3 regions of the Streptomyces sp. NPDC059874 genome follow, and region 1 is predicted to be linked to each of the others. Evidence: riboswitches for the same ligand, from Rfam matches in the RefSeq annotation. Region 1 holds a riboswitch; each other region holds the start of a gene.

Evidence for each region. A riboswitch is a leader RNA that binds a small molecule or an ion and turns the genes downstream of it on or off. The one in region 1 is predicted to bind thiamine pyrophosphate.
Region 2: it holds a riboswitch for thiamine pyrophosphate, as region 1 does, so the genes downstream of both, thiC (phosphomethylpyrimidine synthase ThiC) here and ACFV9H_RS17390 (thiamine ABC transporter substrate binding subunit) in region 1, are expected to answer to the same signal.
Region 3: it holds a riboswitch for thiamine pyrophosphate, as region 1 does, so the genes downstream of both, thiO (glycine oxidase ThiO) here and ACFV9H_RS17390 (thiamine ABC transporter substrate binding subunit) in region 1, are expected to answer to the same signal.

The regions. Positions count from the first base shown of each region.
Region 1 covers NZ_JBHWJY010000026.1:40,123-47,519, forward strand. Annotated here, with positions in the region: gene ACFV9H_RS17380 (ABC transporter ATP-binding protein) at 1-238, opposite strand, end outside; gene ACFV9H_RS17385 (ABC transporter permease) at 238-1,854, opposite strand; gene ACFV9H_RS17390 (thiamine ABC transporter substrate binding subunit) at 1,965-3,056, opposite strand; TPP riboswitch at 3,141-3,250, opposite strand; gene rlmN (23S rRNA (adenine(2503)-C(2))-methyltransferase RlmN) at 3,309-4,421, opposite strand; gene ACFV9H_RS17400 (phosphatidate cytidylyltransferase) at 4,515-5,591, opposite strand; gene frr (ribosome recycling factor) at 5,591-6,148, opposite strand; gene pyrH (UMP kinase) at 6,234-7,013, opposite strand; gene tsf (translation elongation factor Ts) at 7,176-7,397, opposite strand, start outside.
Region 2 covers NZ_JBHWJY010000007.1:147,123-154,519, reverse strand. Annotated here, with positions in the region: gene ACFV9H_RS06820 (cupin domain-containing protein) at 1-313, shown strand, start outside; gene ACFV9H_RS06815 (DUF5326 family protein) at 479-709, shown strand; gene ACFV9H_RS06810 (IclR family transcriptional regulator) at 992-1,738, shown strand; gene ACFV9H_RS06805 (SsgA family sporulation/cell division regulator) at 1,836-2,285, shown strand; gene ACFV9H_RS06800 (YibE/F family protein) at 2,483-3,895, opposite strand; TPP riboswitch at 3,969-4,114, shown strand; gene thiC (phosphomethylpyrimidine synthase ThiC) at 4,109-5,899, shown strand; gene ACFV9H_RS06790 (hypothetical protein) at 7,159-7,397, shown strand, end outside.
Region 3 covers NZ_JBHWJY010000019.1:85,060-92,456, forward strand. Annotated here, with positions in the region: gene ACFV9H_RS13970 (phytoene desaturase family protein) at 1-1,030, shown strand, start outside; gene ACFV9H_RS13975 (hypothetical protein) at 1,065-1,934, opposite strand; gene metF (methylenetetrahydrofolate reductase [NAD(P)H]) at 1,977-2,891, opposite strand; gene thiE (thiamine phosphate synthase) at 2,971-3,609, opposite strand; gene ACFV9H_RS13990 (Rv2175c family DNA-binding protein) at 3,722-4,087, opposite strand; gene ACFV9H_RS13995 (NAD(P)/FAD-dependent oxidoreductase) at 4,293-5,513, opposite strand; TPP riboswitch at 5,595-5,706, shown strand; gene thiO (glycine oxidase ThiO) at 5,770-6,969, shown strand; gene thiS (sulfur carrier protein ThiS) at 6,966-7,166, shown strand; gene ACFV9H_RS14010 (thiazole synthase) at 7,172-7,397, shown strand, end outside.

The DNA of each region.
Region 1 (7,397 bases):
TCAGGCCGACGCCCCGCCGGTGCACGGGCACCCCGGCCTGGTCCGCCCCGCCCAGCAGTACCCGGCCCTCGGACACCTGCTGGAGTCCGGCGACGACCCGCAGCAGTGTGGACTTCCCGCTTCCGCTCGGTCCCAGCACGCACACGATCTCGTGCTCGGCGACCTTCAGGTCCACGGCGTCCACGACCGCACGCTCACCGAAACGGACCGACACCCCTTCCAGCTGAAGCAGTGTCATCAGAACTCTCCGGAGGTCTTGTCGGGTCGCAGTCGCTCCAGCACCAGCAGGGACGCCGCGCACACCAGCATCAGGATCGTGCTCAGGGCCATCGCCTGCCCGTAGTTCATCTCGCCGGCCCGCCCCAGCAGCCGGGCCACGGCCACCGGCAGCGTCGGGTGGTCCGGCCGCGCGATGAACACGGTCGCGCCGAACTCCCCCAGCGAGACCGCGAAGGCGAACCCGGCCGCGATCAGCAGCGCCCGCCGCACCAGCGGCAGGTCCACCTCCCGCCACGCCCGCAGCGGCGACGCGCCGAGCACCGCGGCCGCCTCCCGAAGCCTCCCGTCCACCGCGCGCAGCACGGGCAGCATGGTCCGTACGACGAACGGCACGCCCACGAGGGCCTGCGCGAGCGGCACCAGGATCCACGAGGTCCGCAGGTCCAGCGGCGGCTCGTCCAGGGTGATGAGGAAGCCGAAGCCGACCGTCACGGCGGACACCCCGAGCGGGAGCATCAGCAGCGCGTCGAAGCCGCGTACGAAGCGGCCCCCGCGCCGGGTCAGTGCCGCGGCCGCGAGCCCGCCGACGACCAGGGCGATCGCGGTGGCGGCGAGCGCGTACCGGAGGGAGTTCCAGATCGCCTCCAGCGGCGGCACCAGGAACGTTCCGCCGCCCGCGCCCACCTCCTGGAGCGCCCGGTAGAAGCCGAACCCGTACCCGCCGGGCGCGTCGAAGGAGCGTTCCACCAGCACGCCGAGCGGCAGCACGATGAGCAGAGCCACGGTCAGCAGCACCCCGCCCAGCAGAGCGCGCTGCGCCAAGCCGCGCGGCCGGTGGGTGGTCCGGCCCGGATCGACCAGCCGCAGTGCGGTCTCGCGCCTGCGCACGGTCCAGGCGTGCACCGCGAGGATCGAACCGATCGCGGCGAACTGCACCATCGTCAGCACGGCGGCCGTCGGCAGGTCCAGGAGCTGCGCGGTCTGCCGGTAGACCTCCACCTCCAGGGTGGAGTACGAGGGCCCGCCGAGGATCAGCACGACGCCGAAGGAGCTGAAGGTGAACAGGAACACCATCAGCGAGGCGGCGGCCACCGCCGGGGCCAGCGCGGGCAGCGTCACCCGCCGCCAGGCCGCGAACCGCCCGGCGCCGAGCACCCGGGCGGCCTCCTCCTGGCGCGGATCCAGCTGGGCCCAGAGCCCGCCGACCGTGCGTACGACGACGGCGTAGTTGAAGAAGACGTGCGCGAGCAGGATCGCCCAGACGGTGGTGTCGAGCCGGACCCCCACCCGTTCGTCCAGCAGCCCGCCCCGGCCGACCAGCGCGAGGAAGGCGGTACCCACGACCACGGTCGGCAGCACGAAGGGAACGGTCACCATGGCGCGCAGCAGCTGCTTGCCCGGGAACTCGAAGCGCGCGAACACGTACGCGCCGGGGAGTGCGATCAGCAGCGTGAGCGCGGTGGAGGCGAGCGCCTGCCAGGTGGTGAACCACAGCACCTCGGCGATGTCGGGCCGGGTGATCACCTCGCCGACCCGGCCGAACTGCCAGCCGGCGTCGGTCTTGAGCCCGCGGCCGACGATGGCGGCGACGGGATAGGCGAAGAACAGCCCGAAGAAGGCGAGGGGCACGGCCATCAGCGCGAGCCGCACCGCCGTGGCCCGACCGGACTCACGGGTGCTCACGCCGAAGCCCGGAACCGGCGCGGCGCCCCCCGACGCCGCGGCCGTTTCCTTGGTGGTACCGCCTACTTCACGACGAGCGCGGTCCATGCCGAGACCCACTGATCACGGTTCTTGGCGATGGTCTCCGGAGCCACGTTCTCGGGCTTCTCGACCACCACGCCGTGCTTGGTGAACAGCTCCGGCAGGGCAGCGTTCTTCGTCACCGGGTTCACGAACATCTGGAGCGGCATGTCCTCCTGGAACTTCTTGCTGATCAGGAAGTCCACGAGCGCCTTGCCGCCCTCCTCGTTCTTCGCGCCCTTCAGCAGACCCGCGAACTCGACCTGACGGAAGCAGGTGCCGGTGGCGACGCCCGTCGGGGCCTCGGCCGGCTGCGGCTCGCCGTACAGCACCTCGACCGGCGGGCTGGAGGCGTAGGAGACGACCAGCGGGCGGTCGCCCTTGGCCTTCTTGCCGCCCGCGGAGCCGGAGAAGCGCTCGTTGTAGGCCTGCTCCCAGCCATCGACGACCTCGACGCCGTTGGCCTTCAGCTTGGTCCAGTAGTCCTTCCAGCCGTCCTCGCCGTACTTGCCGACGGAGGCGAGCAGGAAGCCGAGGCCGGGCGAGGAGGTCGCGGCGTTCTCGGTGACCAGCAGGTTCTTGTACTCCGGCTTGATCAGGTCGTCCAGCGTCTGCGGCGGGGCGATCTTCTTGTCGGCGAAGTAGGCCTTGTCGTAGTTGACGCAGATGTCGCCGGAGTCGATCGGGGTGACCCGGTGCTCCTTGTCGAGGACGTATTCCGGCTTCACCTCGGCCAGGCCCTTGGCCTCGTACGGGGTGAAGATGCCCTTGTCGAGGGCGCGAGAGAGCAGGGTGTTGTCCACACCGAAGAAGACGTCGCCGCGCGGGGAGCCCTTGGTGAGGATCTCCTGGTTCAGCGCCGCGCCCGCGTCCCCGGACTTCAACACCTTGACCGTGTAGCCGCTCTGCTGCTCGAACTCCTTGAGGACCGTGTCGGTCACGTTGAAGGAGTCGTGGGAGACGAGCGTGACGGTCTTGGACTTCGGGGTCTCGCCCGCGCCCTTGTCCTTGGCGTCGCCGCCGCAGGCGCTGAGCGTGGTGACGCCCAGCGCGGCCGCGAGCGCGGCGCCCGCGATCTTCTTGGTGGTGCTCACTGGTGATTCCTCCTGGGATGACCAGGAGAAGACGCGGCCCCGCCCGGCGCTCTGTGGGAGCGGACGCCGGGCAGGGCGCAACAGCTTGAGTGATGACCGAACTTCCTACCCCGAATGACCGGGGCGAGGTTCAGAGGGTCTGCGGATGACGGGTACCGCACTCTCAGCGCTGTGGCGCTCCCCTGTCGGAATATGAAATTGGTTCGGCCACAGGGTACCCCGTGGCCGAATGCGAACGGTCAGAACCGGACCCTAGCGCTCCGACGCGGCGAGCTGGCCGCACGCGCCGTCGATCTCCTGGCCGCGGGTGTCCCGTACGGTCACGGGCACGCCGTGGCGGGCGATCGCCTCGACGAAGGCCCGCTCGTCCTCGGGTCGCGAGGCGGTCCACTTGGAGCCGGGCGTCGGGTTCAGCGGGATCAGGTTGACGTGGACGCGCTTGCCCTTGAGCAGCTTGCCCAGCAGGTCACCGCGCCAGGCCTGGTCGTTGATGTCGCGGATGAGGGCGTACTCGATCGAGATCCGGCGGCCGGACTTCTCCGCGTACTCCCAGGCCGCGCCGAGGACCTCGCGAACGTTCCAGCGGGTGTTCACGGGGACCAGGGTGTCGCGCAGCTCGTCGTCGGGCGCGTGCAGCGAGACGGCGAGGCGGCACTTGAAGCCCTCGTCGGCGAACCGCAGCATCGCCGGGACCAGGCCGACGGTGGAGACGGTGATGCCGCGCTGCGACAGGCCCAGGCCGTCGGGCTCCGGGTCGGTGAGCCGGCGGATGGCGCCGACCACGCGGTTGTAGTTGGCCAGCGGCTCGCCCATGCCCATGAAGACGATGTTCGACAGGCGGGCCGGGCCGCCCGGGACCTCGCCGTCGCGCAGGGCGCGCATGCCGTCGACGATCTGGTGCACGATCTCGGCGGTGGAGAGGTTGCGGTCCAGACCGGCCTGGCCGGTGGCGCAGAACGGGCAGTTCATGCCGCAGCCGGCCTGCGAGGAGATGCACATGGTGACCCGGTCGGGGTAGCGCATCAGCACGGACTCGACGAGCGTGCCGTCGTGCAGCTTCCACAGGGTCTTGCGGGTGGTGTCGTTGTCGCAGGAGATGTGCCGTACGACGTTCATCAGGTCCGGGAGGAGCTCCTGCTGGAGCTTCTCCCGGGAGCCGGCGGGGATGTCGGTCCACTCGGCCGGGTCGTGCGCGTACCGGGCGAAGTAGTGCTGGGAGAGCTGCTTGGCCCGGAAGGGCTTCTCACCGATCGCGGCGACCGCCTCGCGGCGCTCCTCCGGCGTGAGGTCGGCAAGGTGCCGGGGCGGCTTCTTGGCTCCGCGCGGTGCGACGAAGGTGAGCTCTCCCGGAACGGGGCGGGCCATGGCAGGTACTCCTTGTAAGACGAAAGGCGCGCCGCAGAAGCAGCGCGCCTTTCAAGAGTAACCGCCCGGCGTCTTGTGACGCCTTTCCGCAGGTCAGCCCGTACCCACGAAGGCCGCCAACAGCAGCCAGACGACCGGAGCGGTCGGCAGCAGGGAGTCGAGCCGGTCCATGATGCCGCCATGACCCGGGAGCAGGGTGCCCATGTCCTTGATGCCCAGGTCACGCTTGATCATCGACTCGCCCAGGTCGCCCAGGGTGGCGCTGACCGCGACCGCGAGGCCCAGCAGCAGGCCCTGCCACCAGGAACCGCCGTCGATCAGGAACTCCATGCACAGGGCGCCCGCCGCCATGGCGAAGGCCACCGCGCCGAAGAGCCCCTCACGGGTCTTGCCGGGGCTGATGCGGGGGGCGAGCTTCGTCTTGCCGAACCGCCAGCCGACCGCGTAGGCCCCGGTGTCGCTGACCACGGTCAGGACCAGGAAGGTCACCACGCGCTGCGGACCGTCGTCGGCGGTCAGCAGCATCGTGACGAACGTGGCCAGGAAGGGCACGTAGAACGCCGCGAAGACACCCGCGGTGACGTCCTTGAGGTAGTCCTCGGGGGGTTCGGTCATCCGCCAGACCAGGACCGCGAGGGCGGTCAGGGCCATGGCGACCCAGGCCCCCTCGGCACCCCGGACGTAGCCGGCGATGACCATGGCCGCGCCGCCCACCGCGAGCGGGACCAGCGGGGCCTTGATGCCCTTCTTCTCCTGGAGCCGGGAGGTGAGCTCCCACAGGCCCACGACGACAGCGACGACCACGACGCCGACGAAGACCGCCTTGACGATGAACAGCGAAGCGAAGATCACCGCGCCGAGGCCGACGCCGACCCCTATGGCGGCACGCAGGTCCCGCCCCGCGCGCTTCTTCGGCGGCGGGGGAGAGGCGTCCTGCGGTGCCTGCGAGGGCGGAGGCGGGGGGCTGGGCATGGGCTCCTGCGGCGGCGTCTCGTCGCGGAAGAGGGGGCCGCCGTCCGGTGCGGCCCCCCGATCGCGTGCTTCCCGGTCGTCGAAGTCACGGCCGGCGGCATCGGGCACGATGGGCATGGGCCGAGTGTGCGGGCCCACCTGCGCATCGTATGCGGGACCCGCCGGAACCGGCTCCGGCTGCCAGGAAGAGTCGTTCATCAGACTTCGAGGAGCTCGGCTTCCTTGTGCTTGAGGAGCTCGTCCACCTGCGCGACGTACTTCGCGGTGGTGTCGTCGAGCTCCTTCTCGGCGCGGCGCACCTCGTCCTCGCCGGCTTCCTTGTCCTTGACGAGCTTGTCGAGGGCGTCCTTGGCCTTGCGGCGGACGGCGCGGATGGAGACCTTGGAGTCCTCGGCCTTGGTGCGCGCGACCTTGATGTACTCCTTGCGGCGGTCCTGCGTCAGCTCGGGGAAGGTCACCCGGATGATGCTGCCGTCGTTGCTCGGGTTGACACCGAGGTCGGAGTCCCGGATGGCCTGCTCGATGTTGCGCAGCGCGCTCTTGTCGAACGGGGTCACGATCGCCATGCGCGGCTCGGGCACCGAGAAGGAAGCGAGCTGGTTGATGGGCGTGATGGCGCCGTAGTAGTCCGCCACGATCTTGTTGAACATCGCCGGGTGCGCACGACCGGTGCGAATCGCGGCGAAGTCTTCCTTGGCGACGACGACGGCCTTTTCCATCTTCTCCTCGGCCTCGAGGAGGATCTCTTCGGTCACCACGTGCTCCTGCATGTCTTGAATGGATGGTTCAGGCGGGCGGGACGGGCGGGGCCGGTCCGGGCTCGGTCCGGCAGCGGACTGCTCAGGCCCGGGTTCCCTGGTCGCTGACAAGCGTGCCGATCTTCTCACCCTTGACGGCGCGCGCGATATTGCCCTCGGCGAGCAGTTCGAAGACGAGGATCGGCAGCTTGTTGTCGCGGCACAGCGTGATCGCCGTGGCGTCGGCGACCTTGAGGTCACGGGAGAGGACCTCGCCGTACTCCAGTGCGTCGAACTTCACCGCGTCCGGGTTCTTCTTGGGGTCGGAGTCGTAGACCCCGTCGACGCCGTTCTTGCCCATGAGGAGGGCCTCGGCGTCGATCTCCAGGGCGCGCTGGGCCGCCGTGGTGTCGGTGGAGAAGTACGGCATGCCCATGCCGGCGCCGAAGATGACGACGCGGCCCTTCTCCAGGTGGCGCACGGCGCGGAGCGGGATGTACGGCTCCGCGACCTGGCCCATGGTGATGGCGGTCTGCACGCGGGAGTCGATGCCCTCCTTCTCCAGGAAGTCCTGGAGGGCGAGGCAGTTCATGACCGTGCCGAGCATGCCCATGTAGTCGGACCGGGCCCGGTCCATGCCGCGCTGCTGGAGTTCGGCGCCGCGGAAGAAGTTGCCGCCGCCGATCACAACGGCGATCTCCGCGCCGTCTCGGACCACCGCGGCGATCTCGCGCGCGATGGCGTGGACGACGTCGGGGTCGACGCCCAGTCCTCCGCCACCGGAGAAGGCCTCGCCCGACAGCTTCAGCATGAAGCGGCGGCCCTTCTTGTCCTGGTCGCTCTTGTCGTCGGATGCGGTGTGGGGGTCCACGCCCTGATTCATGGAGATCTCCTCGTGCACATACGAAGAAGGCCATTGCCGGTGGGTCCTTGCGGTTCCCTCTACGGCAATGGCCTCCTCGTCAGATCTGCGGTCGTCCTGCGCGAGCGCGGACGACTGCCTCAGACCCTACCGGGGTCCGGTGTCCGTCGCGTACGGACGGACTCAGATGCCGACCTTGATGCGCGAGAAGCGCTTCAGGGTGACACCGGCCTCGTCCAGAACCTTCTGCACGGACTTCTTGTTGTCCAGCGCGTACGGCTGGCCGAGGAGGGTGGCCTCCTTGAAGAAGCCGTTGACGCGACCCTCGACGATCTTCGCGATGGCAGCCTCGGGCTTGCCCTCCGCGCGGGTGACCTCTTCGGCGATGCGACGCTCGGACTCGAC
Region 2 (7,397 bases), on a different contig from region 1:
AGCGTTCCGGCTGGACGAGCTCGAAGCGGAGCGCGCCGCCAACGACGGCGCCTATCTGCAGTTCCTGCGTGAGCGGAACATGTCGGTCGGGCTGTACGCGCTCGACGCGGGGCAGAGCGACCCACAACAGCCGCACCGGCAGGACGAGGTGTACTTCGTGGTGAGCGGGAGGGCCTCCATCACGGTCGGGGAGGAGACGACGATGGTCGCGCGCGGCAGCGTGGTCTACGTTCCGGCGGGAGTCCCGCACAAGTTCCACCACATCACCGAGGACCTGAAGGTGATGGTGGTGTTCTCCCCGCCGGAGGGCTGAGCGTCCCACCGGGTCAGGGTCGGGCCCCTCGTCCGAGGCCCAGCCCCTAGGGGGCGGATCAGGGGACTCCGGGGGCTTCCGGGCCCCCGCGGGCGTCCGCCGACTCCTAGCATCGAGAGCAGGAAGTCACGGATGAGGACGAGCAACAGGAAGAGGTCGGGAGACATGGACGGGATCCGAGAGACATTCGCGGGCATGCCCTGGTGGGTCAAGTGGGTCGCCGTTCCGCTGCTGGTGCTGTTCGTCTTCGGCGGTGTGATCACGAGCATCCTGGGCGCGCTGATCGGGATCGTCTTCAAGCTGCTCGTCTTCGCCGGCCTCGTCGGTGGTCTGATCTTCCTCGTGAAGAAGGTCGGCGGTCGTGGCGGTTCGAAGTCCTCGTCCACCGAGTGGTAGAAGTGTGCGGACGGGATGGTTCCGCGATTGCGCCAGGCGAGGGAACGTGAAGCGGTAAACCGCTCACACGCCGGGAATCGGCGGATAGAGTGGCAATCTGTGCCGTTCCCTGGGCACCGAAAGCCGGTTCTGCCGCCCTGACCTGCGGTTATGCCAAGTAGCCGCCGAGTACGACCCCCAGGATCTATGGCATGTGCGGGGGCGGCCCCCGCAGGGCGGGCCTCCCCGAAGGCCCGCTGCCACGCCTGGGGGTGAGCTTTGTCTTCGGTTCACAATGCCGGTGTGCCGACTCTGATCGGTTCGGTGCAGAGGGCGCTGAGGCTGCTCGAAGCAGTGGGGTCCCATAGTGAGGGAGCCCCGGCGAAACAGCTGGCGCGCGAAGCCGGGCTCCCGCTTCCCACCGCGTACCACCTACTGCGCACCCTCACGCACGAGGGATACCTGCGCAGAGAGAGCGGAGTGTTCGTTCTGGGCGACGCCGCCGGGCGGCTCGCCGGCGGCGGACTTCAGCAGAAACGTCGCGGCATGATCCTCGACTCCCTCGCGCACTTCCGCGACACGGTCGGGGCCCCCGTCTACTTCGCGGTCTACCGAGAGGGTGAGATCGAGGTCGTGGGCGTCTCGGGCACCCCGGCCAACCCGGCCTGCGAGGAGTGGGCCGACTTCCGGGAGACCGGGCACGCGCACGCGATCGGGCAGTGCCTGCTCGGACAGCTCGACGAGAAGACCCGCCAGGAGTACTACGACCGCCACCCGGTCGAGGCCATCACCCCTTATACCGTGCGGGATCTGCGCTCCCTGGAAAACCGCATCGGGGCCCTCGGGCGAATGCAGCCAGTAACCGAACGCCAGGAATATGCCCTGGGCACGGTCTGCGCCGCCATCCCCATCACGGCGGGCGATACCGCGGCAACCATGGCGATTTCTCTTCCTCTGCACCAGGAAGACCGATTGCTGTATGCGGTCGATCGGCTACGGAGTGAAGTAGGCGCGCTGTTGAGCACCCTCTCGTTCTCTATCAGTATCTGAAAACTCACTCCTTGTGATCTGCTAGCGCTTCCACCACTCTTGTCAAGAGGGCCTTGGGGGATCATTCCTGGCCACTTCCACTACAGCGGGGTAGGCAATGCGCGAGTCGGTACAGGCAGAGGTCATGATGAGCTTCCTCGTTTCCGAGGAGCTCTCGTTCCGGATTCCGGTGGAACTCCGGTACGACGCTCGTGACCCCTACGCAGTCCGCCTGACCTTCCACCTTCCCGGAGACGCGCCCGTGACCTGGGCGTTCGGCCGGGAGCTTCTCCTCGACGGCATCAACAAGCCGTGCGGTGACGGCGATGTGCACATCGCCCCCACCGATCCCGAGGAACTGTCCGATGTCCACATTCGGCTCCAGGTCGGTGCCGACCGAGCCCTGTTCCGCGCCGGCGCGGCGCCACTCGTCGCGTTCCTCGACCGGACCGATCGGATCGTTCCGCTCGGCCAGGAGCGGAACCTGGGTGATTTCGAGGAGAACCTCGACGAGGCGCTCGGCAAGATCCTCGCCGAGTCGAGGCAGAACGAGCAGAACGCGGGCTGACGCCGGCACCAGGTAACACCGGCAGTACAGGCAACACCGGTGTCCGCTGACCAACGGACGACGACCACCATGAGGACCGGCTCAGCGTGCCGACGCGCTGAGCGCCACGTCCCGCCGACTTTCACCGGCCGGCACCGCACGCGACCTGACCAGCCGCGTCCGCCGGCCCTTCGTTCCCGTTGTCCGGGAACCACCATTCAGCGCTTGCGCCGCCGGCCCCGGCCGCCGCGGACCGGCCCCGAGGCCGGCGAGGCGACCGGGGATTCCGGTCGGTCGGCCGAAACGACCAGCGCGGCCAGCGCCGTGGTCACCGGGACCGAGGCCACGAGCCCGATCGAGCCCACGAGGGTCCGCACGATCTCCTCCGCGACCAGCTCGCTATTGGCCACGGATCCCATGCTGCTGTTCGCGATCGAGAACAGCAGAAGCAGTGGCAGCGCGGCGCCCGCGTAGGCCAGTACGAGCGTGTTGACCACCGACGCGATGTGGTCGCGGCCGATCCGGATGGCCGCCCGGTAGAGGCCACGCGGACCCATCGTCGGGTCGGCCTGGTGGAGTTCCCAGACCGCCGAGGTCTGGGTGACCGTCACGTCGTCGAGTACACCCAGGGATCCGATGATCACGCCCGCGAGCAGCAAACCGCTCATGTCGATGTCCGGATAGAGGCCGTGGATCAGGCCGGTGTTGTCGTCGGTGTTGCCGCTGAGGAACGCCCAGTCGATGAACAGCGAGCCCAGGAGCCCGATCAGCAGCAGCGAGACGAGCGTGCCGAGGACGGCGACCGAGGTCCGGGCCGTCAGGCCGTGGCACATGTACAGGGCGATCAGCATGATGGCGCTCGCGCCGATGATCGCGACGAGCAGCGGATTCGAACCCTGCAGGATGGCCGGGAGGATGAAGAGGGTCAGCACGCCGAAGCTGACGACCAGCGCGATCAGCGCGAACAGCCCGCGCATCCGCCCGACGACCACGACCGCGACGGCGAAGATGCCGGCCAGCAGGGCCATCGGGAACTTCCGGTTCACGTCGATCACCGAGTACTGGAGGTCGCGCGGGGCGTCCGGAGCGTAGGCCACGACCACCTCCTGGCCCTTCTCCAACTGCCGTGGCGCACCCGGCTGGACGACCTCCACGAAGGTCCGCCCCTTGTCCGAGCCGGTGCCGACCTCCACGGTCGCCTTCTTGCACTCCCCGGTCTGCGCGGCCTGCGCCTCGCGCCCCTCGGGGGTGGACGCATCGCCGGTCGGCGGCACCTGTGAGGCGTTCACGGATTTGCAGTCGACACGTTCCAGGGAGACGACCGTGCCCTGCTGGGTCTGCCGGTCGAAACCGACCCCCGTGCGCTCGTGGGCGGGGGCGCCGCCCGGCCAGAGCACCGCCATGCCGACGAAGACGGCGGCGGCGAAGGGGATCAGTACGGCCGCGATGACCTTGCGCAGGTGCTTCGAGACGGGAGCGGCCGGACCGTGGCCGTGGCTGTGCCCGCCGTGGCCGTGGCCGTGGCTGTTCCCGTGCGAATGGCCGGAGGCTTGGCCGGCACCTGAGTGCTCGTGGCCGGTGTGGCCATGGGGCTCTGTGGGCTCGTTGGGGGGCTGCGGCGAGGACGTCACCGGCAGATCATCGCAAGAGATGAGGGGGGCCCACTGTTCAGCACGCCATGGATGACGCTAGCGTGGGGGCTACTTTGCACAACGCGGGAGCTCGGAGCACCGGGCTGAGAGGGCGCTGATCACCGTACGCGCATCACAAATGCGTACGGGAAGAGGCTGCGTCGACCGCCGAACCTGTTACCGGGTAATGCCGGCGTAGGGAGATCAGGTCTCATGACCATTCAGGACGACGCACGCACGCCTGCCGTCAGCCAGGACACCGACGGCCAGACCGAGCGCCAGCCCGGCTGGCACAAGGGATACCTGGCGGGCTCCCGCCCCGACATCCGGGTGCCGGTCCGGCAGGTCCACCTCACCAACGGCAAGGACGTGACGCTCTACGACACGTCCGGTCCGTACACCGACCCGCAGATCGAGACCGACGTGCGGCGGGGCCTGCCCCCGCTGCGCGAGAACTGGATCATCGGCCGCGGCGACACCGAGGAGTACGCGGGCCGCCCCGTGCGCCCCGAGGACGACGGCATCAAGCACACCTCGCCGCGCGGTGGCCTCAAGAACCTCGACGCGGTCTTCCCGGGCCGTCCCCGCCAGCCCCGCCGGGGCCGCGGCGGCGCGGCGGTCACGCAGCTCGCGTACGCCCGTCGCGGCGAGATCACCCCGGAGATGGAGTACGTCGCGATCCGCGAGAACGTCTCCCCCGAGGTGGTTCGCGAGGAGATCGCCGCAGGTCGGGCGGTGCTTCCGGCCAACGTGAACCACCCCGAGATCGAGCCGATGATCATCGGTAAGCGGTTCCTGGTGAAGGTCAACGCCAACATCGGCAACTCCGCGGTCACCTCCTCCATCGAGGAGGAGGTCGACAAGATGACCTGGGCGACCAAGTGGGGCGCCGACACGGTCATGGACCTGTCCACGGGCCGCAACATCCACACCACTCGTGAGTGGGTCCTGCGCAACTCCCCCGTGCCGATCGGCACCGTGCCGCTGTACCAGGCGCTGGAGAAGGTCGACGGCCGCGCCGAGGACCTGACCTGGGAGATCTACAAGGACACGGTCATCGAGCAGGCCGAGCAGGGCGTCGACTACATGACGGTCCACGCCGGCGTGCTGCTCCCGTACGTGCCGCTGACCGCCCGCCGCAAGACCGGCATCGTCTCGCGCGGTGGCTCGATCATGGCCGCGTGGTGCCTGGCGCACCACAAGGAGAACTTCCTCTACACGAACTTCGAGGAGCTCTGCGAGATCCTCGCGACGTACGACGTCACGTACTCGCTCGGTGACGGCCTGCGCCCCGGTTCGATCGCGGACGCCAACGACGCGGCGCAGTTCGCGGAGCTGAAGACGCTCGGCGAACTGAACACGATCGCCAAGCGGCACAACGTCCAGACCATGATCGAGGGCCCGGGCCACGTCCCGATGCACAAGATCAAGGAGAACATCGACCTCCAGCAGGAGATCTGCGAGGAGGCGCCGTTCTACACGCTCGGCCCGCTGACCACGGACGTCGCGCCCGCGTACGACCACATCACCTCGGGCATCGGCGCCGCGATGATCGCCTGGTGGGGCACCGCGATGCTCTGCTACGTGACGCCCAAGGAGCACCTGGGCCTGCCCAACCGGGACGACGTGAAGACCGGCGTCATCACGTACAAGATCGCGGCGCACGCCGCGGACCTGGCCAAGGGGCACCCGGGCGCCCAGGAGTGGGACGACGCCCTGTCGGACGCGCGGTTCGAGTTCCGCTGGGAGGACCAGTTCAACCTGGCCCTCGACCCGGACACGGCCCGCGAGTTCCACGACGAGACCCTTCCCGCGGAGCCGGCCAAGACCGCGCACTTCTGCTCCATGTGCGGTCCGAAGTTCTGCTCGATGAAGATCTCGCAGGACATCCGCCGTGAGCACGGCGGTGACCTGAAGGCCGAGGAGATCCAGGCGGGCATGGCGGAGAAGTCCGCCGAGTTCGCGGCCTCGGGCAACCGGGTCTATCTGCCGCTGGCCGACTGACCTGCATCAGCGAGACGACCGGCGACACCTTGGGGGGAGTCGCCGGTCGTCTGCGTTCAGGAACGCTGTGCCTTTTCCGCAGCAGGCTCCGCTCCCACTCGTCCGTCAAAGCAGCTGTTGGTGTCGCATCGCTAGTCCGATAAGAGGACTTGTCTGCGAGGTGTCCCGCCACCCGCGTCAGCGCTTCCCACGCTGACCGATGTGGCCAGAGAGGCCCACCACACATCGTTCGATCGGTGTCGAGTAGGAGTGCTATGAGCCCCGAGCACAGGACCAGGTCAACGACGCTTGGACCGCTGCCGAGAAGGAGCAGATGGCTGACGGGGGGCACCCTGGCGTCGCTTGCCCTGGTCATGATGGGAGTCGCCAGTCCTGCCTTCGCCGTTGTGCAGAGCATTCGGGCGGCCGAGCGAGTGAACGCGGCGAGCCCCACGGGTGGGGACTCCTGCGAGCCGAACGGGCATCACCACCACCCGGACCACCACCCGGACCACGATCCTGACGACGAGCCGAAGACAGCTGGCCTCGAGGCCGGGCCCGACGGCGACGACAAGTGCGAGCAGGGCAGGCCGGGGCCGACGGGCGCGACGGGCGCGACGGGTACAACGGGCGCGACGGGTGCCACGGGTGTTCCGGGTACGGATGGCGCGACGGGCGCGACGGGCGCGACGGGCGCTGACGGCACCGATGGGGCGACTGGCGCGACTGGTGCCACGGGTGCGAGCGGCGCGACAGGTGCCACCGGCATCACGGGTGCGACGGGTGCGACGGGTTCGACGGGTGCCACGGGTGTAACTGGTGCGACCGGTGCCACCGGTGTGACGGGCGATACGGGCACTACTGGTGCGACCGGCGCCACGGGTGCCACCGGCGCCACGGGTGTCACAGGCACGACCGGTGCGAGGGGCGCGACCGGTGCGACCGGCGCCACGGGTGCGACCGGCGCCACGGGTGCCACCGGCGCCACGGGTGTCACAGGCGCGACCGGTGCGACGGGCAGTACCGGTGCGACGGGTGTCACAGGCACGACCGGTGCGACAGGCGCGACCGGTGCGACGGGCGCTACCGGTGCGACGGGTGCGACTGGTGTCACAGGCGCGACGGGTGCCACCGGTGCTACTGGCGCGACGGGTGCCACCGGTGCTACTGGCGCCACGGGTGCCACGGGTGCGACCGGGGCCACGGGCGCTACGGGCGCCACCGGTACTACGGGTACCGGGCCCTGTGACGACATCGACAGCTACGCGCCTTCGAACAACGTGTCGCACAGTGCCGCTCTCACGAACGGCATCGCCTACGCCGGCCGTGCGACCACGACCGGAGGTGTGCCCGTCTGGCAGGACATCACGAACGCAGACAACCCGGGATTCCCGTTCGGCAAGGCATGCGGCATCACGTTCCTCGGGCAGGGTGGCGACTCCTACATCCAGGTCGTGACGACGGACGGCAAGGTCTACCAGACACACGGTGACACCAACGGCAACGACTTCACCTGGAA
Region 3 (7,397 bases), on a different contig from region 1:
GGACGCCACCCGCCGCCCGCTGCTGGAGGAACCGCTGCGCACGGGCGAGGCCCGGCGGGTGCTGGGCGGCGACCCGTACCCCGCCCTGCGCAAGAGCGGCCTGTTGCGCCGCCGGACCCCGACCCTCGCCGAGGTGGCCGAGCGCGAGCTGGGCGGCGGGCTCGGGGAGCTGCTGACGGGCCTGGTCCGCTCGTACGGGATCGACCCGGCCACCGCACCCGGCTCCGCGGCCGTGCTCCCGTACATGGAGCAGACCTTCGGCAGCTGGTACGTGCGCGGCGGGATGCGGGCGCTGGCCACCGCCGTGTACGAGCGCTGTCTGGAGCGGAAGGTCGCCTTCGTCTTCGGCGCCGAGGTGCGGGAGGTACTGGCGCCCGCCGGCCGGGCGTCCGGGCTGCTGCTGGCCGACGGCACCGAGGTCGCGGCCGACTCCGTCGTCTGCGGGATCGACCCGCGGCGGCTGCCGGCCCGGTCCCTGCCGTGGCCCCCGGACGCGGTCCCGGCCCGTGGGGAGGGCGTGCCCAGCCGGGTCACGCTGCTGCTGGCGCTGCGCGGGGCCCGCCCGGCCGACGCCGTCCACCGCACGCTGGTCCACGGCACACCGGTCCACGGGCCCGCCCTGGACGTCACCGTGATGTGCCCCGACGACCCGGCCACCCGGCCCGACGCGGACCATCAGGCGGTCACCGTGAGCGCCGTGTGCGGGCCGGAGGCGCCCGGGGTCGAGGAACTGCTGGAGCTCGCCGCGAAGGCCGTTCCAGGGCTGCGGGAGCGGCTGTTGTGGCACGAGGTGCGCACCCCGGCCGACATCGAGGCGGCCACGGGCGCGGTGGGCGGCTCCGTGCCCCCGCCCGCACTCGCGGGTGCCGGGGGCCGGCTGCTCCACCCGGCCAACACCACGGCCGTGCCCGGGCTGTACCTGGCGGGCGGCTGGGCGCACCCCGGCGGCGGACTGCCGCACGCCGGGATGACGGGGGCCCTGGTGGCCGGGCTGATCGTGGAGGGCGCGGAGTTCCGCGGCTCCCAGTGACCTCCGGCGAGCCGCGGAATCCCCTCGCGGAGCCTCAGTAGCGGTACTGCTCGTACTCGCCGGTCCCCTGGGAGGGGTACGGGTAGCCCTGCTGCTGGTCCTCCGCCGGATACGGCTGCCCGTACTCGTCGGTGGTCCGCTGCTGGGGGACCCACACCCCGCCGGGCGGGGTGTCCATGGAGTACTGCTGCTGCCCGTAGTCCCCGTACGGGGCGTAGCCGGCGTACGGGTCGGCGCTCGGCGGCACGACCCCGCCGCCGGTGCCGATGTACGGGTCCGAGTAGGCGGCGTAGACCTGCTGCTGCTCACCCGTCGGGTAGCCGCCGGAGTAGTCGTAGCCGCCCTGGCCGCCCTGGGACTGCGAGGGGTCGTAGTACGCGGCGTACTGGTGGGCGTCCTGCTCGGCCGTGGTGAACGGCGAGGCGAAGGCCGCCGTCTGCGTGGGGTCGGGGCCGGGCTGCGCGGGCACGAAGCTCTGGATCCCGTAGGAGCCGGTGTCCTCGGGCACCGGCTCCGGGCTGTAGACCTCCGGGTCCGCGTCCTGGCCGCGGCTCTGGCCCTCGTACTCCAGGTCGGTGACCTGGAGGGACGGGTCCTGGTGCACCGGGCCGCCGGACCGGCGCCGCCTGGACTGCCGTACGGGTTCCCCGCCGCGGCGCAGCGCCCAGCCGGCCACGAAGCCCTTGCGGAACGAGAGCGTCACGAGCGTCTGGCCCAGGGCGAACATGGCCGCGCCGGCGCCGATGACCGGCACCGACGGCAGCATCACCCCGGCGACCACGCCGAGGAAGCCCGCGAAGGCGAGCAGGCGCCAGCGGAGCCGGGCCTTGTACTGCATCAGGACCTCGGCGAGCAACCACAGCGCGACGATCCCGAACGCGATGTAGAGGACCGTCATTCCCATGCGTGGCCCCTCTCGGTACGGCCGCCCATGGCGTACGGCCGGTCAGGCCCGCTGGTGCAGGCCCAGGTTCTCGTAGATTTCGAGAGTCGCCGTGGAATTGTTCAGCGTGATGAAGTGCAGCCCCGGTACACCCTCGGACAGCAGCCGCGCGCAGAACTCCGTGGCGAACTCGATGCCAATGGAGCGTACAGCGGCCGGGTCGTCCTTGACCGCGAGCATGCGCTCTTTCACGTCCGCGGGGAAGACCGCGTTACTGAGTTGGGGCAGCCGGTCGAGCTGCTTGATGGCCACAACAGGCATGACCTCGGGGATGATCGGGGTCTCGCAGCCCGCCTTCGCGACACTGTCGCGCAGCCGCAGATAATTCTCCGGATCGAAGAACATCTGGGTGATGGCGTAGTCGGCACCGGCGCGGCACTTGTCCACGAAGTGCCGGATGTCCGTGTCCCAATCCGTCGAACGCGGGTGCATCTCGGGGAAGGCCGCGACGCCGACGCAGAAATCGCCCGACTCCTTGACCAGGCGGACCAGATCGGCGGCGTAGTGGACGCCCTCGGGGTGCGCCACCCACTCGCCCATGGGGTCGCCCGGCGGGTCTCCGCGCACGACGAGCATGTTCCGGATCCCGGCGTCGGCGAACTGGCCGATGACGTTGCGCAGCTCGGCGACCGAGTGGTCCACGGCGGTGAGGTGCGCGACGGGGGTCAGGGTGGTGTCCGAGGCGATCTGCTCGGTGGCCTTGACGGTGCCGCCGCGGGTGGAGCCGCCGGCTCCGTAGGTCACGGAGACGAAGCTGGGCGCCACCGCCTCCACCCGGCGCAGCGCGTTCCAGAGGTTGCGTTCGCCCTTCTCGGTCTTCGGGGCCCAGAACTCGAAGGAGTAGGAGCTCCCGGACGCGAGGAGTTCGCGGACCGTGTGTGCACGGTCCGACCAGGTGGAAGCGGTACCAAAGGCCATACCGGCAGGTTAGACGGGGCGTGGCGCAGCCCGAAGTGGTGTCCGTCTTTTGGACACGTTTTTGGACACCCGGGCGCTCCTAGCCCAGACGGGCCCGAACGCGCTTGGCCAGATCGGCGGCGGCCGCGCCCGGGTCGGCGGCCTCGGTCAGAGCGCGGACGACCACCACGCGGGTGGCTCCGGCGTCCAGCACCTCGTCCAGGTTGGTGGCGTCGATGCCGCCGATGGCGAACCAGGGCCGGTCCTGTTCCAGCGAGGCCGCGTACCGGACGAGCCCGAGGCCGGGGGCGTAGCGGCCGGGCTTGGTGGGGGTCGGCCAGCAGGGGCCGGTGCAGAAGTAGTCCACGCCGGGCTCGGCGACGGCCGCGTCGACCTCGGCCTCCGCGTGGCAGGAACGGCCGATCAGCACCTGCTCACCCAGGATGGCGCGGGCGGCCGGCACCGGAATGTCGCCCTGGCCGAGGTGCAGGACGTCGGAGCCGATGGCGTGGGCGACGTCGGCGCGGTCGTTCACGGCGAGCAGCTTGCCGTGCCGGCGCGCGGCCTCGGCGAACACCTGGAGGTGCTCGAGCTCCTCCCCGGCCTCCATGCCCTTGTCCCGGAGCTGGACTATGTCCACGCCGCCGGCGAGTACGGCGTCCAGGAACTCGGGGAGGTCACCCTGCTTCTTGCGGGCGTCCGTGCACAGGTAGAGCCGGGCGTCGGACAGCTGCTGCATGGGTGTACCCCCCGTGGTGGAGGCGGTGTACGGGCACACGCGGCCCGTACACCGCGGTGGAGCGAATGCGGATCAGGTCGGATCGGGTCGATCAGTCGATCAGTCGATCAGGTCAGAGGGCGAGCGCCTGAGCGCGGCGCTTCACCTCCGTGCCGCGATTCTCGCTCAGCGCCTGCGCGGGGGTGCCGGGCAGGGTCGGATCCGGGGTGAACATCCACTCCAGGATCTCCTCGTCGGAGAAGCCGTCGTCGCGGAGCACGGTCAGCAGACCGACCAGGCCCTTGACGACCTTGTCGCCGTCGATGAAGGGCGCGGGCACCTGGAGGGAGCGGTTCTCGCCACGGCGCACGGCGAGCAGCTGACCTTCCTTGACCATCTGGCGGACCCGGGTCACCTCGATGTCGAGCACCTCCGCGATGTCGGGAAGGTACAGCCACGAGGGGACAAGGGCATCGATCTTTGCGTCAATCTCGGTCACAGCCCCAAGCCTGCCATCTCGGCTCCGCCGCCGGTAACCGGACGACCCGTCCGGGTCTGGCCACTGCCGGGGCAGCGCCCCGATCTTTCAGCCCGTCCGGCGCTTGAGGACCGGGTCCGGGCGGAGCCCGGGGAACGGAGGAAGGGCGGGGCGGGGAGCAGCTCCGCGCAGCGGCACCCCGCCCCCGCCGCACACTCCGGCGCCGCTACGCAGTGGCGGACTTCAGCGGGGTCCCGGGGTCGCAGACCTTGGCGGGGTCAACCGGCACCCCCGTCTCGATCAGCCGCCGCCCCTGCGCCAGGTCCCGCGGCCGCCCCACGGCCAGCACCGCGACCAGCGCCCCGCCCCGCAACCAGCACACCGACCACGTCTCCCCACCCGGCTCCCCCCGCCAGAGCAGCGAATCCGCCCCGCCGTGATGCCCGGCGTACTGGACGAATCGCCCGAACTGCTCCGACCAGAAGTACGGGACCGGGTCGTAGACCTGCGCGGGCTCCCCCGCCAGGATGTTCGCCGCGACCGCCCTCGGCCCCTGCAGCGCGTTGTCCCAGTGGTGCACCAGCAGCCGCGTCCCGTACCGCCCCGAAGGGAAGGACGCGCAGTCGCCGACCGCGTACACGTCCGGCACGGACGTACGCAGGTACGCGTCGGCGGTGACCGACCCGTCCGGCCCGAGCTCGACTCCGGCCCCGGCCAGCCACCCGGTGGCGGGGCGGGCCCCGATGCCCACCACCACCGCGCCCGCCGACAGCACCCGGCCGTCCGCCAGCAGCACCCGGCCCGCCTCGACCCCCGCGACCTTCGCGCTGGTGATCAGCTCGGCCCCGGCCTCCGCGTACCAGCGCCCCATCGGCGCGGCGACCTCCTCCGGCAGCGCCCCCGCCAGCACCCGGTCCGCGGCTTCGACCACGGTCACGGCGCAGCCCGCCTCCCGGGCCGCGGTGGCGAACTCCGCGCCGATCCAGCCCGCCCCGACGACCACGACCGAGGGCGCCTCCGCCAGGACCGGGCGCAGCCGGGCCGCGTCGTCGAGGGTGCGCAGCAGGTGCACGCCCGGGACGCCCTCGGTACCCGGCAGGGTCAGCGGTTCGGCTCCGGTGGCCAGCACGAGGACCTCGTACGGCACCGGGCCCGCCTCGGTGTCCAGCTCGCGCTCGGCGGCCCGCAGCCCGGTGACCTCGGTGCCGAGCCTGAGCTCGATGTCGAGCCCCTCGAAGTCCACGTCGAAGGCCGAGTCCTCGGCCTTGCCGAGCAGGACCGCCTTGGACAGCGGGGGCCGGTCGTAGGGCTGGTGCGGTTCGGCGCCCAGCAGGGTCACGGGGCCGGTGAAGCCCTGCTCCCGCAGGGCGACCGCGGTCTGCACACCGGCCATTCCGGCGCCGACGATCACGACGCCGCTCTGATTCTTCTCCGTCTGCTCGCTCACCCGGCCACCCTAATCATCTGACGGTCCGTCAGGAATAGGTGCCGCCTTACCCGCCGTCGACGGCCGGGTTAGTCTGGCCACCGTACCTATCGCGGGAGTCCGGCGCACCGGGCTGAGAGGGAGGCTGGACGGCCTCCGACCGTACGAACCTGATCCGGGTCATGCCGGCGAAGGGAGGGGCTGGACGCCCATGCACTCATCTCGAACGGGACCCGAAACCGGATCCCCCAGCGGATCCACGGGATCCATGGGATCCATGGGATCCACGGAGCCTACGGGGTCCAAGCGATCCCAGGGATCCCAGGGATCCGACGTCCTCGTCATCGGCGGCGGCATCATCGGCCTGGTCACCGCCTGGCGGGCCGCCGCACGCGGCCTGCGCACCATGCTCGCCGACCCGGCCCCCGGCGGCGGCGCCGCCCAGGTCGCGGCCGGCATGCTCGCCCCCGTCACCGAGCTGCACTACGGCGAGGAGGCCCTGCTGGGCCTCGGCCTCGCCTCCGCGGAGCGCTATCCGGAGTTCGCCGCCGAGCTCGCCGAAGCCAGCGGCGGCATGGACATCGGCTACCGCGCCTGTGGCACCCTCGCCGTCGCCCTCGACTCCGACGACCGGCTCCACCTGCGCGAGCTGCACGCCCTGCAGCGCCGCTGCGGCCTGGAGTCCGAGTGGCTGACCGGCCGCGAGTGCCGCCGCCTGGAGCCCATGCTGGCCCCGGGCGTACGCGGCGGCCTGCGCGTCGACGGCGACCACCAGGTCGACCCGCGCCGACTCGCGGCCGCCCTGCTGGCCGCCTGCGAGCGGGCCGGGGTGATCATCCACCGGGCGAACGCGGAACGGCTGCTGGTCACCGCCGACCGCGCGGCGGGCGCCGTACTCGACGACGGTACGGAGCTGCGCGCGCACCAGGTGGTCCTGGCCGCCGGCTCGCTGAGCTGCAAGCTGCCGGGCGTACCGCCCGAGGCGGCCGTGCCGGTCCGCCCCGTGAAGGGCCAGGTCCTGCGGCTGTCGGTACCCGCGGCGTACGGGCCGTTCCTGTCGCGGACCGTACGGGCGGTCGTGCGCGGCAGCCACGTCTACCTGGTGCCTCGCGAGAACGGCGAACTCGTCCTCGGCGCGACCAGCGAGGAACTCGGCTGGGACACCACCGTCACCGCCGGCGGGGTCTACGAACTCCTCCGCGACGCCCACGAGCTGGTGCCCGGCATCACCGAACTCCCCCTGGTCGAAACCCGGGCGGGCCTGCGCCCCGGCTCCCCGGACAACGCCCCGCTGCTCGGCCCGACCGAGCTGCCGGGCCTCCACCTGGCCACCGGCCACTACCGCAACGGGGTCCTCCTCACCCCCCTCACCGGCGACGTACTGGCGGATCTGCTGACCACCGGCGAACTACCGCCGATCGCCCGCCCCTTCACCCCCCGCCGGTTCTCCGCCGCACGTCAGGAGTCGTACGCATGACCATCTCCGTCAACGGCGAGCCGCGCGAGCTCGCGGCCGGCACCACCCTCGACACGGTGGTCGCCACCCTCACCACCGCCCCCTCCGGCGTCGCCGCCGCCCTCAACGAGACCGTGGTCCCGCGCGGGCAGTGGCCGGCCACGGCGCTGGGCGACGGCGACCGGGTCGAGATCCTCACCGCGGTGCAGGGGGGCTGAACGACATGGCAGACGACCTCTTCACCCTCGGCGGCCGCACCTTCTCCTCCCGCCTGATCATGGGCACGGGCGGCGCCCCGAGCCTCGACGTGCTGGAGCGCGCACTGATCGCGTCAGGCACCGAACTCACGACGGTCGCGATGCGGCGCCTGGACCCGACGGTCCAGGGCTCCGTCCTCTCGGTCCTGTCCAAGCTCGGCATCGCGGTCCTCCCCAACACGGCGGGCTGCT